Linked DNA regions of Bradyrhizobium diazoefficiens. The protein of the gene in region 2 interacts with the protein of the main gene of each other region in a pairwise test. Links are inferred from orthologs where the notes say so. Each region holds a gene or a part of one and is shown on either strand. Other genes may lie near its edges. The genes, in order: ccmE and JJE66_RS11320.

Region 1 (8,279 bases), on a different replicon or contig from region 2:
AAGGCGGGCGGTGAAGCTGGGGGGACCTCACCGCCCTAGGCCTTCCGACGGAGGGGGGCGTAATTCCACCGGAAGGTAGCTGTGGGGAGCGAACGTTACGCTGCTCCCCGGAAGGGCGTCGGCGGCGGGGGCGACTGATGCCGGTGACACCCTTCATCTCGTCAGTTTCCCGAGGCCTAGCCCTTGCCTAACCCTTGGCGATGGGCACGGCGACGAAGCGCGACTGGCCGCCGCTCTTCACGCGCATCAGGACGCTGTTCTTGTTGTCGGTCCGCGCCGCGGTGATGGCGTCGCGGACTTCGCCGGCGGTGCTCACGCTCTTGCCGCCGACTTCGAGAATCACGTCGCCTTCCTTGAAGCCGCGTTCGGCCGCAGCACTCTTCGGATCGACCTCGGTGACCACGACGCCGTCCTTGCCGGCGCCGGCCACGGAGTTAGCAGGCGCAACCGTCATGCCGAGCTTCGGCACATCGGTGCCCTTGTTCACACCCTTGCCGCTGTCGTTATCGGTGTCGGCCTTGGCCTCGACCGTGTTCGGCAACTGGCCAAGCGTCATGTTCACGACCTTGTCCTGGCCCTTGTGCAGCACGTTAAGCTTCACGGTGGCGCCAGGCGCCATGCCGCCGATGGTGCGGGCAAGCTCACGGGCGTCCTTGACGGATTCGCCGTTGACCGACGTGATGACGTCGCCGGATTCGATGCCGGCCTTGGCCGCCGGACCGTCCTTCTGCGGCTCGGCCACCAGCGCGCCTTCGGCCTTCTTCATGCCGAGGCTGTCGGCGATGTCGGCCGTGACGGGCTGGATCTGCACGCCGATCCAGCCGCGGCTGACCGAACCCTTGTCCTTGAGTTGGGCGACCACACTCTTCACGGTGTTGGCGGGGATCGAGAACGCGATGCCGACGCTGCCGCCGGAGGGCGAATAGATCGCGGTGTTGACGCCCATCACCTCGCCGTCGGTATTGAAGGCCGGACCGCCGGAATTGCCCTTGTTCACGGGCGCGTCGATCTGGATGAAATCGTCATACGGGCCGTTGCCGATGTCGCGGCCGCTGGCCGAGACGATGCCGGCGGTCACGGTGCCGCCGAGACCGAAGGGGTTGCCGACCGCGAGCACCCAGTCGCCGATCCGCGGCTTGCCGTCGGCAAGCTTGGCGAACGGGAAGTTGGAGCCGCCCTCGACCTTGATTAGAGCGAGATCGGTGCGCTGGTCGGTGCCGATCACCTTGGCACTGTAGGTCTTGCCTTCGTCGGTCGTGACCTCGACCTTGTCGGCACCGTCGACCACGTGGTTGTTGGTCACGGCATAGCCGTCGGCCGAGATGAAGAAGCCGGAGCCCTGGCCCTGCACGATGCGGCCACGACCGCCCTTCAGGCCCGGGAATCCATCCGGACCGCCGAAGCGGCGGAAGAAGCGCTCCATCGGCGAACCCGGCTGGAACGGCGAGGCGGAATCATCGCCGTCGTCGTTGCTCGCAACCTTCTCCTTGATGTTGACCTTCACCGAGATCACCGAGGGCTTCACCCGCTCGACGATGTCGGCGAAACCGATCGGGCGCTCGACCTTGCGGACCTCGTTGTTGACCTGGGCATGCGCCGGGCTCGAGAACAGGTCGGCGGGCGACGTCGACGGACTGAAGCCGTGGACGGCAATGCCGAGACCGGCGACGACCGAGGCCATCAGCGCGATTCTGCGGGCGGAAAACACGGAACGGCGCGGCTGCCGGTAGGACGGAAGATTCGTGAGATCGGGACGGTCGGTCATGCAGGGTGTCTCCAGGGCCTTGAAATCCATTTGGTGCCTGATGACGGCACCTTACGGACCTGAAGATGGGGACTTCCGCCTTACCGCGCGCTGGCTGGGGGGTTAAACTTTTGTAATGAAGGGCGCGAGCCGATGCGGCCGTTTACCGCAGGCGAAAAGGCGCGGTGTTACAGGAACTTAATAGAGTTCCAGCGACCGCCTCAAAGCGTCGAGCGGCGCCCTGCGAAGCTAGCGCGATGGGGTGGCGTCGTCGGATATCAGTGCCGCTAGCCGCGCCTCTTCGTCCGGCGTGAGCGGCGGCGCAGCCAGGTCTGCACCACTCCGCGCGCGGCGGTTTTGCCGCCACAGCGCAAAGCCGCCCCCAGCGAGCAAAAGCGGCGCGAGCAGCCACAACAGCAAGGTCTGGCGTTCGAAGCGCGGCTTCAGCAGCACGAACTCGCCGTAACGCGCGACCAGGAAATCGAGCACCTGTGAATTGCTGTCGCCCGCCGCGATCCGCTCGCGCACCAGGAGCCGCAGGTCGCGCGCGAGCGGCGCGTCGGAATCGTCGATCGACTGGTTCTGGCAGACCATGCAGCGCAGCTCGCGCGACAATTCGCGCGCACGGGCTTCCTTCACGGGATCCGCCATGATCTCGTCGGGCTGCACGGCGTGCACCGCGGGCACGGCCAACAGCATGAGCGCAACGATCGCGGCCATCATCCGGCGCATTGGATCACTCCGCCGGTTGCAGGCGCTGCTTGGCCCGCGCCGGTTTCGGCGCACCGACCCGCAGGCGCCGGTCGGACAGCGACAGCATGCCTCCGAACGCCATCAGCACCGGTCCCCACCAGATCAACAGCACCAGCGGCTTGTGATAGATGCGCACGGCGATGGCGCCTTCGGCGGTGACGTCGCCGAGCGAGATGTAGAGCTGGCTCGCACCGCGGGTCAAAAGCGCAGCCTCAGTGGTGGAGGAGCCGCGCGTGGTGAAGCTGCGCTTCGACGGCGTCATGACACTGAGAGCGTTGCCATCGCGGCTGACGTTGAATTGCGCGATCATTTCGCGGTAGTTCGGCCCCTGGCGCTCCAGCAGGCCGTCGAGCTTCAGATCATATCCGGCGACCTGCGCAACGTCGTTCGGCTTCATCGTCGCGATATATTCGCTGTTCCAGGTGGTCTCGCAGACGATCCCGATCAGCGCGATGCCGAGACCGGCATGCGCGAACACGCTGCCCCATGCCGAGCGCGGCAAGCCGCGGGCGCGATGCAGCGTCGTTGCGAACGGCAGGCGAAACAGGCCGGTCCTTTCGGCCAGATCCGTCATCGCCCCCGCGATGACGAAAACTCCAAGCCCGATCGCCAACGGCGCCAGCGCACTGCCGCCACGCGTCCACGCCCAGACGATGGCGATCACGACGAGGCCGGCGACGCCCGCCGTCAGCAGGCGCTGGGTGACACCGAGCAGATCGCCGCGCTTCCACGACAGCATCGGCCCGAACGGCACGGCGAGCAGCAGCAGAACGAACAGCGGAACGAAGCTGAGATTATAGAACGGTGCCCCGACCGACATCTTGAAGTCGGCCAGCACTTCCATCGCCAGCGGATAAAGCGTTCCGAACAGCACGACCGCGCAGGCCACCGTCAGCAGCAGATTGTTCAGCACCAGCGCGCCCTCGCGCGAGATTGGCGCAAACAGACCGCCTTGCTTCAACGACGTCGCGCGGCCCGCGAACAGCGACAGGCTGCCACCGATGAACAGGCAGAGGATCAGGAGGATGAACACGCCGCGGGTCGGATCGTTGGCGAAGGCGTGCACGGAGGTGATGACGCCCGATCGCACCAGGAAGGTGCCGAGCAGCGACAGCGAGAAGGTCAGGATCGAAAGAAGGATGGTCCAGACCTTCAGCGCGTTGCGCTTCTCCATCACCAGCGCCGAATGCAGCAGCGCCGTGCCGGCGAGCCACGGCATCAGCGAGGCGTTCTCGACCGGGTCCCAGAACCACCAGCCGCCCCAGCCGAGCTCGTAATAGGCCCAGTACGAGCCCATCGCGATGCCCAGCGTCAGGAATATCCAGGCGACCAGCGTCCACGGCCGCACCCAGCGCGCCCAGGCGGCATCGATCCGCCCCTCGAGCAGCGCGGCGATCGCGAAGGAGAACGAGATCGAGAAGCCGACATAGCCGAGATAGAGCATCGGCGGATGCACGGCGAGACCGATGTCCTGAAGCACCGGATTGAGATCGCGTCCCTCGATCGGCGGATTGACGATGCGCAGGAACGGATTCGAGGTCATCAGGATGAAGAGGTAGAAGGCGCTGGCAATCCAGGCCTGAACTGCGAGCACATGCGCACGCAACGACAGCGGCAGATTGTTGCCGAAGGCGGCAACGAGCCCGCCGAACAGCGCCAGGATCGACACCCACAGCAGCATCGAGCCTTCATGGTTTCCCCACACGCCGGTGATCTTGTAGATCAACGGCTTCATGGAGTGGGAATTCTCGTAGACATTGGCGACGGAGAAATCCGAGTTCACGTGCAGCGTTACAAGCGCAAGGAACGAGGCGCCGACGAATAGAAGCTGTGCCAGCGCGGTGGAGCGCGCCACGTTCATCAGCGCGGGATCGCGCAAGCGTGCGCCGATCAGCGGCACAGACGATTGGATCAGCGCCAGCGCGAGCGCCAGCACCAGTGCGTAATGTCCGGCTTCCGCGATCACCGCACCGCTCCCTGCGAATTGCCCTGCGCCGTCGTCGCCGCCGGCTTGATGCCATCAGAAGCCTTGGCGTTTTCAGAAGCCTTGGCGTTTTCAGAAGCCTTGGCGCCGTAATCGTCCTTCCAATGCCCTTGCTTCTTCAGGGCATCGGCGACGTCCTTGGGCATGTAGGTCTCGTCGTGCTTGGCCAGCACGGTGTCGGCCCTGAATACGCCCTTGGCATCGAGCGCGCCTTCGGCGACGATGCCCTGCCCTTCACGGAACAGATCGGGCAGGATGCCCTTGTAGGCGACAGGCAGCTTGGCGCCGCCGTCGGCGACTTCAAACGTCACGGCGAGATTGTCGCCGCGCTGGAGCGAGCCCGGCTGCACCAGCCCGCCGAGGCGAAAGCGCTTGCCGGGCGGGACGTGCTTCTCGGCAACCATGGTCGGGGTCGAGAAGAACACGATGGAATCGCGCAAGGCGTTGAGCACCAGCGCGGCCGCGAGCGCGAGCACGGCGAGCGATCCGCCGATGATGGTCATCCGTCGCTGCTTGCGCGTCATGGCGTATCCATTCTCCGCTCGTCTCGTCCTATGTCCGTCATCCGTCAAGCCCGAGAGTCTTGAGGCCTTCGTTAAGCTGGCGCAGCCGCTCGGAATCCTTGGCGACCGCCTGACGGGCGTCGGTCGAGGCGCCCACCGCCTTGTCGCGGTCGCCCATCACCAGATAGGCGCGCACCAGACGCAGCCAACCCTCGACATCGTCGCCGTTCTGCTTGAGGCGCGTGGCGAGACGTTCGACCATGCTGCGGATCATCGCGTTGCGATCGCCGTCGTTCATCTCCTTGGACGCTGCGATCGTCTCGTCGGACAGGGCCGGCATCGTCACGCCGCCACCGCCGACCCGCGCGAGCGAGGTCTGCACCAGCGGCCGCCACGGCGCATCCGCGGGTGCTTTCGCCAGCAGCGCGCGCCAGATATTGGCCGCGTCACCGTTGCGGCCGTCCTGCTCGGCAGCGAGCCCGAGAAAATAGTTCGCCTTGGGATCGTCGGCATTGAGCGCATGCGCGCGTTCGAACTCGGTCTTGGCTTCCGCCGTCACCACGCCGCTGGCAGCGGCCGCGATCGCCTCGCCGAGATCGGAGCGCCGCTCCGCGCTCTCGCCGTTATAGGTGATCGAATTGCGATAGGCGCGCGCGGCCTCGTCGAAACGACCGAGCCGTTCCAGCACCGGCGCGAGCACATTCCAGCCGCGCCCGTCGGTCGGGTTCTTGTCCAGATGTTGCTGGACCTGCACCACGAGGTTCTCGAGCGATTGCCCCATGCCCGACCCGGACCCGCGCTCCCGCTGCGCCAGCGGGAAATCGCGGAGCGCAGGCGAGCCGAGTGGAACATAGATCGCGACCGCCACCAAAGGCAGGCCGACAAGCGCCAGCGCGGCGGCCGCGCGACGCCATTTCAGACTGGATGTCGGCGCGAGCGCGGACTCGCTGCCGGCTGCGGCGAGCAGCCTGCGGCTGATCTCGACGCGCGCGGCTTCGGCTTCCGGGGGCGCAATCAGCCCCGCGGCAAGGTCACGCTCGATCTCGGCCAGTTGGTCCTTGTAGACCGCGACTTCGCTGCCTTGATTGTCCGGGCGCCCGCCACGGCCGAGCGGCCAGAGCACGGCGAAAATCGCCGCGACCGTCATCAGCGCGAACACGAACCATAGCGTCATCTGGCAAGCTTCCGGCAGCGCGTGAGCCGCGCCCACAGGTGGCTTTACACCACGGCCGGACGATGCGGCAATTGACAATTGTCAATTTGGCGCGAGCGCACCCAGTCTCGAAATGGTGAAAATCCAACGGCTTAGCCGATCTCGAACTCCGCGCTTTGAGCGGCGTTCTCACCGTGCCCGTTGAAGGCCCTCAGGAAGTATGTTCCCGGCTCGATTGCATCGGGCAATCTGATGCGCAATGCGCCGACGGGAACAGGCGATGCAACCCTGGTGACCGTCTCAGGCAGTTGCCGGCCGCTTGCCTTCTCGACGAGCACCACCTTCGCGCCGACCATCAACCTTTGATATTTGGCAACAATGACGCGGTTTTCGATTTCGATGGAGCTGATAACGGGTTTCATGCGCCCACAGATAGAAATTCCAAAAGCTTGCACGGGACCGTAGGGCCCACGACCGGCATCGTCAACTACAAATTGTGATCACACAAAGATGCGCTTGGATCAGCTCGCGCGCGTCGATTTGCGCTCGCCCGTCGCCGCGTTCTCCGCGGCGCGGCTCATCAGCGAGGCGTAATCATCGCCAAACAGCACCTGGCAGAAGCGGATCGCAGCCTGCACCTGCTGCTGCCGGTAGGTACGGACCTTGTGATCGGCGGCGCGCAGCGACTGCACCAGCTGCTCGGTCGACCGCTCCACATATTGCTGGAGGTCGGAATAGGTGCGCAGCGTCACCTCGTTGATCGCAAGCTCGCTCGCGTAGTTGCGGCAGGTCGCGACGAAGTCGACCAGCGCGACGGTCTCCTCGACCTCGGTGCTGTCGATCCGCGCTCCGGGCGGAATGTCCTTCTCGGCGCGCTGGCGCAGGATGCGGCGGACGCGGCCGGGAACGCTGTCGATCTCCGATTGCAGCGCATTGGAGATGTCGGCCCGGATCGAGGTCAGCTGCTTGCCCCAGGGGGAATCGTTGCGCAGGTCGAGCTCGGTGCGCAGGCCGCGGACGCCGTCGTGCAGCGCCTTGAGATTGTCGGCGACGGTCTCGAAATGCCCGCGCTTGATGTCCATGCGCAAATTGGCGGCAACGCGGGCCAGATCGTGCAGGGCCATCGTGACGGCGGCGCCATAAGGCGTTGCCGCGACGCGGATCTCGTCGTCGGACGCGGCGATCTTGATGGCGAGGCGAATGATCTGCCACGGCGCGGTCATGCGCTGGACCACCACCGACAGCGCAAAGGGCAGCATCTGCGGGGTCTGGAGCACGGGAATGTTGAGCGCAGCGTTCACCGAGGCGATCTGGGGGTCGCCGAAGGCGCGCAGGAAGCGCGGCAGCTTTTCATTGAGCGTGCCGAGCGCCTCGCGAACCCCGAGCACGGCGCCGATCGAATAGAGATCCTCGATCACGTTGGGCGGGCCAACGCGGGCGAGCGCACGCGACTTGTCGCCGCCGCCGGGCCCCGTCAGCTCGAAGATGGCGTCTGCGGCTACCGCCTGAAGCTTTAGCGCCAGCGCCTCGACCTGCCCCGCACTGTCTGAAGCCGGCATGCGCGCCAGCGCCGCCTCGAATTCAGCCACCTTGTCCGGCGCACCGTCGCGTCCGAGCCATTGCCAGATCGGATGCAGCGAGGAGCGGCGGATCTGGCCGACCCGGATCGGGGCACCGGCTTCCACCAGGAACGGTTCCAGCACCTGGAACAGCAGCCGCGACAGATCGTCGGTCCGCGGCGGCACGGCCTCTTCAGCATCGGTCTTGCGCACGATCTTGCGCAACTGCTCGAGCACGAGGGTCGCGACGGCCGTATCCTGGCCACGCTCGAGCGCGCGCTCGAACTCCCGCATCAGCAGCGCCTGCGCCTGTGGCGGGAGCTGCGCGAGATATTCCCTCAGCCGCTCGATCGATGTCTGGCTCATGCGCCCGGGTAATGCACGGTAAAATGTCGGACGTGGGATGCGTCCGGCGCGATCATAGGTGGGTGCGCCTTAAGAAGCGGTTGAGGAAGTCGCTCCGAATACCTCGGGTTTCGCCCCGAAGCCAAAAATAAGTGTGCAGGATCAGAGGATTATATTCCGGGCAGCACCAGCTCGGCCCGCAGGCCCCCGATCGGCGCACTGCCGAGCGAGAGGCTGC
Region 2 (8,393 bases):
TTGGCGAGGCGGCGGATCACGGAGGGCGGTGCTTGCGCGATCGGTGCGAGCTGGGCGCTGATTTCGGCCAGTGCGACGCGCGCACCCATGTCGGCGATGGCGCGCAGCTCGATGGTGCCGATCAGGCGCTCGAGCACGTCGTCGAACAGCGCGATCTGCTCGTCGTCAAAACTTCCGGCCGAGGACAGGAACAGGTCGGTGACGCGCCGGGCCGTTTCGAGGCCCTTTTCCGCCGAGCCTATCCGAATGGCGGATTCGACCTCGTCGATAATCGATAGTTCGGCCGTGGACATGACGCGTTGCTCGTCCTGAGCGGATGGGAGGCTTGTTCTAAGCAACCGCTATCATTAGAGACGAGCACTGAAGGTTTCGTAAACTATGGCCCTGAGCGTGTTGAGATCAGGTTCAATTGCGGCAGCGCCTTCGGCGCGACCGCTCCCGCGAGCGGGAGAGGTGAACGACAGCGGCACCTATTCCCCATTCCAGCCGCAGGCGCGGAGCTTCTCGTGCATGTGGAGCGGGGCCGGCGCCACCACGCGGATCGGCTCCTTGTTCCGAGAGATCGGCACCACGATCTCGCGGGAATGCAGGTGCAACCGCGGTTCGCCGAAGCGCGGCCCGTTGCCGTAAATGTTATCGCCGAAAATCGGCCATCCCGTCGCTGACGAATGCACCCGCAATTGATGGGTCCGGCCGGTCACCGGTTCCATGGCCAGCCAGGTCAGCCCGTCGCCCCGGCCCATCACCTTCCAGTTGGTGATCGCCTTTTGCCCCTCCGGGTCGGGCTTCTGCCACCAGCCGCGTTCGGCGTTGAGCCGGCCGAGCGGCATGTCGATGGTGCCTTCGTCCTCGGCCGGGCCGCCCTCGACCACGGTCCAGTAGGTCTTGCCGATCTTGCCATGCTTGAAGAGGAGGCCGAGCGAGGCGGTGGCTTTCCGATGGCGGCCGAGCACGAGGCAGCCGGAGGTGTCCTTGTCCAGCCGGTGGGCCAGCACCGGCGGCCGCGGCAGGCCGAAGCAGAGCGCGTCGAACGAGGTTTCCAGATTGGCGCCTCCCTTGGGGCCGCGATGCACCGGCAGGCCGCACGGCTTGTCGATGATCAGCATCAGCCCGTCGCGATGAAGCACGCGCGACTGGATCTCCTCGGCGGTCAATTCGGGAACATCGAGCAATTGCAAGACTTTCGTTCAAGACTTTCGTTTACGGGCCGGAACGGCTAACACACCGCCATCATGAACGATACCACCTCCGAGACCCCCAAGCTGAGCTGGTGGCGCCGGCTGTCCAACGGGCTGAAGCGTACCTCGTCCTCGCTCGGGACTGCGGTCGCCGACCTCGTCACCAAGCGCAAGCTCGACCGCGCCATGCTCGACGACATCGAGGATGTGCTGCTGCGTGCCGATCTCGGTACCTCGGTCGCGGTGCGGATCGCCGACGCCGTCGGCACGGGACGCTATGACAAGGCGATCTCGGCTGACGAGGTCAAGCACGTGGTCGCGACCGAGGTCGAGAAGGTGCTGGCGCCGGTCGCGAAGCCGCTCGAGATCGACGCCGCTCATAAGCCGTTCGTCATCCTCGTGGTCGGGGTCAACGGCTCCGGCAAGACCACCACCATCGGCAAGCTCTCGCAAAAATTCGCCTCAGAAGGCCGCAAGGTGATGCTGGCGGCCGGCGACACGTTTCGCGCAGCGGCCATCGAGCAGCTCAAGGTCTGGGGCGAGCGCACGAAGACGCCGGTGATCGCCGGCACGCAGGGGTCCGACTCGGCGAGCCTTGCTTTCAACGCGCTGACGGCGGCGAAAGAGCAGGCCATCGACGTGCTCCTGATCGACACCGCCGGCCGGCTGCAGAACAAGGCCGAGCTGATGAACGAGCTCGAGAAGGTCGTGCGCGTGATCCGAAAGGTGGACGTTTCGGCGCCGCACGCGGTGTTACTCGTGCTCGACGCCACCGTCGGCCAGAACGCCCTGTCGCAGGTCGAGGCCTTTCATCGCACCGCAGGGGTCACCGGCCTCGTGATGACCAAGCTCGACGGCACCGCCCGCGGCGGCATCCTGGTGGCGCTCGCGGAGAAATTCAAACTGCCGGTGCATTTCATCGGCGTCGGCGAAGGCGTCGACGATCTCGCGCCCTTCACCGCGCGCGACTTCGCCCGCGCGATTGCCGGAATCGAAAGTTGAGTATGGACAAGACCCAGCCGCACCCGCTGTTCAAGCTTGCAACCGAACTCGGTCCACTGCTCGTGTTCTTCTTCGTGAATGCGAAGTTCAATCTGTTCGCCGCGACCGGCGCCTTCATGGTCGCGATCGTGGCGGCGATGATCGCCTCCTATGTGGTGACGCGCCACATCCCGATCATGGCGATCGTGACCGGCGTCATCGTGCTGGTGTTCGGCACGCTGACCCTGGTTCTGCACGACGAGACCTTCATCAAGGTCAAGCCGACCATCATCTACGGCCTGTTCGCCGCGATTCTCGGCGGCGGCCTGTTGTTCGGCCGCTCCTTCATCGCCGTCATGTTCGACCAGATGTTCAATCTGACCCCGCAGGGCTGGCGCATCCTGACGCTGCGCTGGGCGCTGTTCTTCGCTGGCATGGCGGTGCTGAACGAGATCGTCTGGCGCACCCAGAGCACGGATTTCTGGGTGAACTTCAAGGTGTTCGGCGTGACGCCGCTGACCATGATCTTCGCCATCGCCCAGATGCCGCTGACCAAGCGCTATGGTGTCGAGCCGGTGTCGCTGGAGACCAGCGAGGCCGAGGCGGGGGACGTGCGGAAGGGCTGATTTTTCTCAGTTCGTCATTGCGAGCGAAGCGAAGCAATCCAAGCTGTCTCAGCGGACGGATTCTGGATTGCTTCGTCGCAAGGGCTCCTCGCAATGACGAGGATCACTTCAACGCCTTCTCCATCTCCGGCAGCAGCACGCTCCGGTAATTATCTGGCGTGATCGGGCCGACCAGCTTGTAGACGATGGTGCCTTCGCGGTCGACGACAAACGTCTCCGGCACGCCATAGACACCCCACTCGATCGAGGCGCGGCCGTTGGCATCCAGGCCGACGCGACCGAACGGGTTGCCGTAGCGCCCCAGGAAGCGGCGGGCGTTGTCGGGCGCATCCTTGTAATTGATGCCGACGAGCTGGAAACGCTTGTCCTTGGCGAGCTCCGTCAGCAGCGGCGCCTCGTCGTGACACGGCACGCACCAGGAGGCCCAGACGTTGACGAGGCTGACCTTGCCCTTGAAGGCAGCCGGGTCGAGGCCCGGGATTTGTGCGCTGTCGGCCTGCAATCCTTCGAGCGGCGGCAGCGTGGTTTGCGGCGCGGGCCGGCCGATCAGCGCGGAGGGAATCCGCGAGGGATCGCCGCTACCGAGCCGGAACCAGAACAGCACGGCCAGTCCGATGAAGGCGAGCAGCGGCAGTACCATCAGGAAGGTGCGGCGCTGCGGGGTCGCGGAGGTCGATTGATCGCTCATGGTGTGTCCACGGCACTGCGGCCCGAGCGGCGGGTGACGCCGCTGCGCTCGAGCTCGCGCAAACGCTCCGTCTGGTTGCGATAATCGACGATCACCCAGCCGATCAGGAGCGCGACCACGATGGCTACTGCAACGTAAGATGTCACGATGAAGGATGCATAAGGACCGAGCGACATGATCATGCGGTTCCTTTTGACGCGTTTTCTTGACGCGAACCGGTACCCACTTCGCTCGAAAACGCGACGCGGCTCGCCTGCATCATTTGCAGCGAGCGCACGCGCCGGCGCAAAATCTCGTTGCGCATCGCCGCGATGTGCAGCGTGACGAACAGCAGCGTGAATGCGACCGCCATCACCAGCAGCGGAATCAGGAACGCCTTATCGAGCGTCGATCCGCCCATGCGCATCACCGAGGCCGGTTGGTGCAGCGTGTTCCACCAATCGACGGAGAATTTGATGATCGGCAGATTGATCGCGCCGACCAGCGTCAGCACCGCGGCGGCGCGCGCCGCGCGCGAGGGATCCTCGACCGCGCGCCACAGCGCCATCAGGCCGAGATACATCAGGAAAAGGATCAGCACCGAGGTCAGGCGCGCGTCCCATTCCCAATAGGTGCCCCACATCGGCCGGCCCCACAGCGAGCCCGTGAGCAGCGCCAGGAAGGTGAAGGCTGCGCCGATCGGTGCGGCCGCCTTGGCGGCGACGTCGGCGAGCGGATGCCGCCACACCAGCGTGCCGAGCGAGGCGATGCTCATCACGCCCCAGACGAACATCGACAGCCAGGCATTGGGCACGTGGATGAACATGATCTTCACCGTCGCGCCCTGCTGATAATCGTCGGGCGCGTACGCGGATTGATAGAGGCCGATCGTGAGCAGGATGACGGTCGCAGCCGCAAGCCACGGCAGCACCCGCGCGCTCAACGCAAGGAACCTTGTGGGGTTGGCGAGGTCGATCAGCGTCATGGTATCCTGATAATCACAGCTCAGCGCTCACGCAATCAGCATGAAAGCGCGCAGCGAAAGTTGATCGGGGTCAAGGCAGCCGGCCCATTTCAGTCCAGTCCATGTTTCAGGCTCGCCGCCGCCGCGAACGGGCCGATCACCATGCTGACCAGCGACAGCGCGCAAAGGATCGAGAACGGCGCGCCGAATGACGACGGCTCCGTGATCGCGGCCTGCGAGGCCGCAACCCCGAAAATCAGCACGGGGATCGACAACGGCAGCACCAGCACCGCCATCAGCAGTCCGCCCCGGTGAAGGGTCACCGCCAGCGCGGCGCCGATCATGCCGGTGAAGGTCAGGGCGGGGGTGCCGGCGAGCAGCGTCAGCGCCACCGCAGCCGTGGCGACCATGTCGAGGTTGAGCAGCAGGCCGAGCACGGGGGTTGCGACGATCAGCGGCAGGCCCGCGGCCAGCCAATGCGCCAGCGCCTTGGCGGCGCAGGCCAGTTCCAGCGGCGTCCGGCTCATCGTGATCAGGTCGAGCGAGCCGTCCTCATGATCGGCCATGAACAGCCGGTCCAGCGTCAGCAGGCTGGCCAGCAGCGCGCCGAGCCACAGGATCGCCGGCCCCAATCGCGCGAGCTGCGCCAGGTCCGGTCCCACCGCGAACGGCATCAGCACCACCACGGTCAGAAAAAACAGCACCCCGATCAGCGCCCCGCCGCCGACGCGGAGCGCGATCCGGATGTCCCGGCGGATGAGGGCGGACCAGGCGGTCATGGGGCGGCTCCGACAGGCGCGAAGGCGGCGCCCGGCCGATTGGAAAACTGAGGGTCCATCCACTTCATGCTGTCCCCCCGATCCGCAGCTCTCGCGATTCGATCCCGAGCGGCATGTGGGTGGCGGCCATGATCAGGCCGCCGCGCGCCAGATGGTCGCGCATCAGCGCGCCGAACATGTCCTGACCGGCCACATCCAGCGCATTGGTTGGCTCGTCCAGCAGCCAGACCGGGCGGCGAACCGTCAGCAGCCGGGCCAGCGACAGCCGGCGGCGCTGGCCGGCGGACAGGAAGGCCGCGGGAAGATCGGTGGCGTGGTCGAGGCCGACGGCCGCGAGGCTTGCCACCGCGTCAAAACGCTCTCCGCCCAGAAAATTGGCCCAGAATGACAGGTTTTCCGCCACGCTCAGCGCCGGTTTCAGCGCATCGCGGTGGCCGAGATAGTGGCATTGCTCGGGCAGCGTCAGCTCGGCATCGCCCCCGTCGAGCGCGATTGTGCCGCCAGCCGGAATGAGCAGACCTGCGACCAGCCGCAGCAGCGAGGTCTTGCCCGATCCGTTGCGCCCCACGACCGCCACGGCTTCGCCGGAGGCTGCCTCGAAATCGAGCCCGGAAAACACCTCGCGGCCGCCCCGCACGCAAATCACCCCGCGTCCGCACAGCTGCATCTGACCTCGGTCCAACCCGTTCAAAGCCGGGCCTCAGGAATTCTTGGGGTAGCGCATCAGAATTTTTGGCTCGCGACTTGCTGGGTTCGATTGTGGCTGTGGCGGCGCGGTTAGAAAGCTTCTATAAGCCCGGAACTACTTGATGCAGCAACTCAACCTGCCCCTGCAAGCGACCCAGCCTGCTACGCTGACGGTGTTAAAATACCCCTTGCCGGGTATAACTAACAATTGGGATTTCCTACATGACCTCGCTCGACAGCTTCAAATGCAAAAAGACCCTCAAGGTCGGCGCCAAGACCTATGTCTATTACAGCCTGCCCACGGCCGAGAAGAATGGTCTGAAGGGAATTTCGAAACTTCCCTATTCGATGAAGGTCCTGCTCGAGAACCTTCTCCGCAACGAGGACGGCCGCACGGTCAAGAAGGAAGACATCGTCGCAGTGTCGAAATGGCTGCGCAAGAGGTCGCTGGAACATGAGATCGCGTTCCGCCCGGCGCGCGTGCTGATGCAGGATTTTACCGGCGTGCCGGCCGTGGTCGATCTCGCCGCGATGCGCAACGCCATGCAGAAGCTCGGCGGCGATGCCGAGAAGATCAACCCGCTGGTCCCCGTCGATCTCGTCATCGACCACTCCGTGATCGTGAACTTCTTCGGTGACAACAAGGCCTTCGGCAAGAACGTCACCGAAGAGTACAAGCAGAACCAGGAGCGCTACGAGTTCCTGAAGTGGGGCCAGAAGGCGTTCTCGAATTTCTCCGTCGTGCCGCCCGGCACCGGCATCTGCCATCAGGTCAATCTCGAATATCTCTCCCAGACGGTCTGGACCAAGAAGGAGAAGATGACGGTCGGCAAGAAGACCGGCACCTTCGAGGTCGCCTATCCCGACTCGCTCGTCGGCACCGATTCCCACACCACCATGGTCAACGGTCTGGCCGTGCTCGGCTGGGGAGTCGGCGGCATCGAGGCGGAAGCCTGCATGCTCGGCCAGCCGCTGTCCATGCTGCTGCCCACCGTCGTCGGCTTCAAGCTGAAGGGCCAGCTCAAGGAAGGCGTCACCGCCACCGACCTCGTGCTGACCGTGACGCAGATGCTGCGCAAGCTCGGCGTGGTCGGCAAGTTCGTCGAGTTCTTCGGCCCCGGCCTCGACAATCTCTCGGTCGCGGACAAGGCGACCATCGGCAACATGGCGCCCGAATACGGCGCGACCTGCGGCTTCTTTCCAGTCGATGCGGCCACTATCGACTATCTGAAGACGTCAGGCCGCAAGGCCCACCGCGTCGCGCTGGTGGCGGCCTATGCCAAGGCGCAGGGCCTGTTCCGCACGGCCAAATCGGCTGATCCCGTGTTCACGGAAACGCTGACGCTCGACCTCGCCGACGTCGTGCCGTCGATGGCCGGTCCGAAGCGTCCCGAAGGCCGTATCGCGCTGCCGTCGGTCGCCGAAGGCTTCTCGCTTGCGCTCGGCACCGAGTACAAGAAGACCGAGGCGCCGACGAAGCGTTTTGCCGTCGAAGGCAAGAACTTCGAGATCGGTCATGGCGACGTCGTCATCGCCGCCATCACCTCCTGCACCAACACCTCGAACCCGAGCGTTCTGATCGGCGCCGGGCTCCTTGCCCGTAACGCTGCTGCGAAGGGCCTGAAGGCAAAACCGTGGGTGAAGACCTCGCTCGCGCCGGGCAGCCAGGTGGTTGCGGGCTATCTCGCCGATTCCGGTCTCCAGGCCGATCTCGACAAGGTCGGCTTCAACCTGGTCGGCTTCGGCTGCACCACCTGCATCGGCAATTCCGGTCCGCTGCCGGAAGAGATCTCGAAGTCGATCAACGACAACGGCATCGTCGCCGCGGCCGTGCTGTCCGGTAACCGCAACTTCGAAGGCCGCGTATCCCCGGACGTGCAGGCGAACTATCTCGCTTCGCCGCCGCTGGTCGTCGCGCATGCGCTCGCCGGCAGCGTGACCAAGAACCTCGCCGTCGAGCCGCTCGGCGAAGGCAAGGATGGCAAGCCGGTGTACCTGAAGGACATCTGGCCGACGACGAAGGAAATCAACGCCTTCATGAAGAAGTTCGTGACCGCGGCGATCTTCAAGAAGAAGTATGCCGACGTGTTCAAGGGCGACACCAACTGGCGCAAGATCAAGACGGTCGAGAGCGAGACCTATCGCTGGAACATGAGCTCGACCTATGTGCAGAACCCGCCCTATTTCGACGGCATGAAGAAGGAGCCGGAGCCGGTCACCGACATCGTCGAGGCGCGCATCCTCGCCATGTTCGGCGACAAGATCACCACCGACCACATCTCCCCGGCCGGGTCGATCAAGCTCACCTCGCCCGCTGGCAAATATCTCAGCGAGCACCAGGTGCGTCCTGCCGACTTCAACCAGTACGGCACGCGTCGCGGCAACCATGAAGTGATGATGCGCGGCACCTTCGCCAACATCCGCATCAAGAACTTCATGCTCAAGGGCGCGGATGGAAATATCCCTGAAGGTGGTCTCACCAAGCACTGGCCCGACGGCGAGCAGATGTCG

What was found.
Region 1: the proteins of JJE66_RS11320 (region 2) and ccmE interact in binary tests that used the Escherichia coli proteins (3 or more experiments, as listed by UniProt). The link is inferred for Bradyrhizobium diazoefficiens from one-to-one orthologs.

Annotation. Positions count from the first base shown.
Region 1 is NZ_JAENXS010000002.1:1,579,943-1,588,221, forward strand. The notes cover bases 3,233-5,949. They hold ccmE (cytochrome c maturation protein CcmE), read right to left. Parts: upstream 5,006-5,949; coding sequence 4,460-5,005; downstream 3,233-4,459. Other genes in these bases: JJE66_RS24425 (heme lyase CcmF/NrfE family subunit), read right to left, coding at 3,233-4,463; ccmI (c-type cytochrome biogenesis protein CcmI), read right to left, coding at 5,043-5,949. Also shown: JJE66_RS24415 (Do family serine endopeptidase), read right to left, coding at 188-1,765; JJE66_RS24420 (cytochrome c-type biogenesis protein), read right to left, coding at 1,994-2,476; more of JJE66_RS24425, read right to left, coding at 2,481-3,232; more of ccmI, read right to left, coding at 5,950-6,158; JJE66_RS24440 (hypothetical protein), read right to left, coding at 6,290-6,559; JJE66_RS24445 (hypothetical protein), read right to left, coding at 6,659-8,062; JJE66_RS24450 (sensor histidine kinase), read right to left, coding at 8,212-8,279. UniProt on the Escherichia coli protein: Heme chaperone required for the biogenesis of c-type cytochromes. Transiently binds heme delivered by CcmC and transfers the heme to apo-cytochromes in a process facilitated by CcmF and CcmH.
Region 2 is NZ_JAENXS010000001.1:2,392,635-2,401,027, forward strand. What follows is about bases 2,545-5,375. They hold JJE66_RS11320 (heme ABC transporter permease), read right to left. Parts: upstream 4,438-5,375; coding sequence 3,652-4,437; downstream 2,545-3,651. Other genes in these bases: JJE66_RS11305 (septation protein A), read left to right, coding at 2,545-2,785; JJE66_RS11310 (DsbE family thiol:disulfide interchange protein), read right to left, coding at 2,889-3,473; ccmD (heme exporter protein CcmD), read right to left, coding at 3,470-3,655; ccmB (heme exporter protein CcmB), read right to left, coding at 4,527-5,195; ccmA (heme ABC exporter ATP-binding protein CcmA), read right to left, coding at 5,260-5,375. Also shown: JJE66_RS11290 (DUF2336 domain-containing protein), read right to left, coding at 1-293; JJE66_RS11295 (RluA family pseudouridine synthase), read right to left, coding at 471-1,172; signal recognition particle-docking protein FtsY, read left to right, coding at 1,233-2,180; more of JJE66_RS11305, read left to right, coding at 2,183-2,544; more of ccmA, read right to left, coding at 5,376-5,862; aconitate hydratase AcnA, read left to right, coding at 6,105-8,393. UniProt on the Escherichia coli protein: Required for the export of heme to the periplasm for the biogenesis of c-type cytochromes.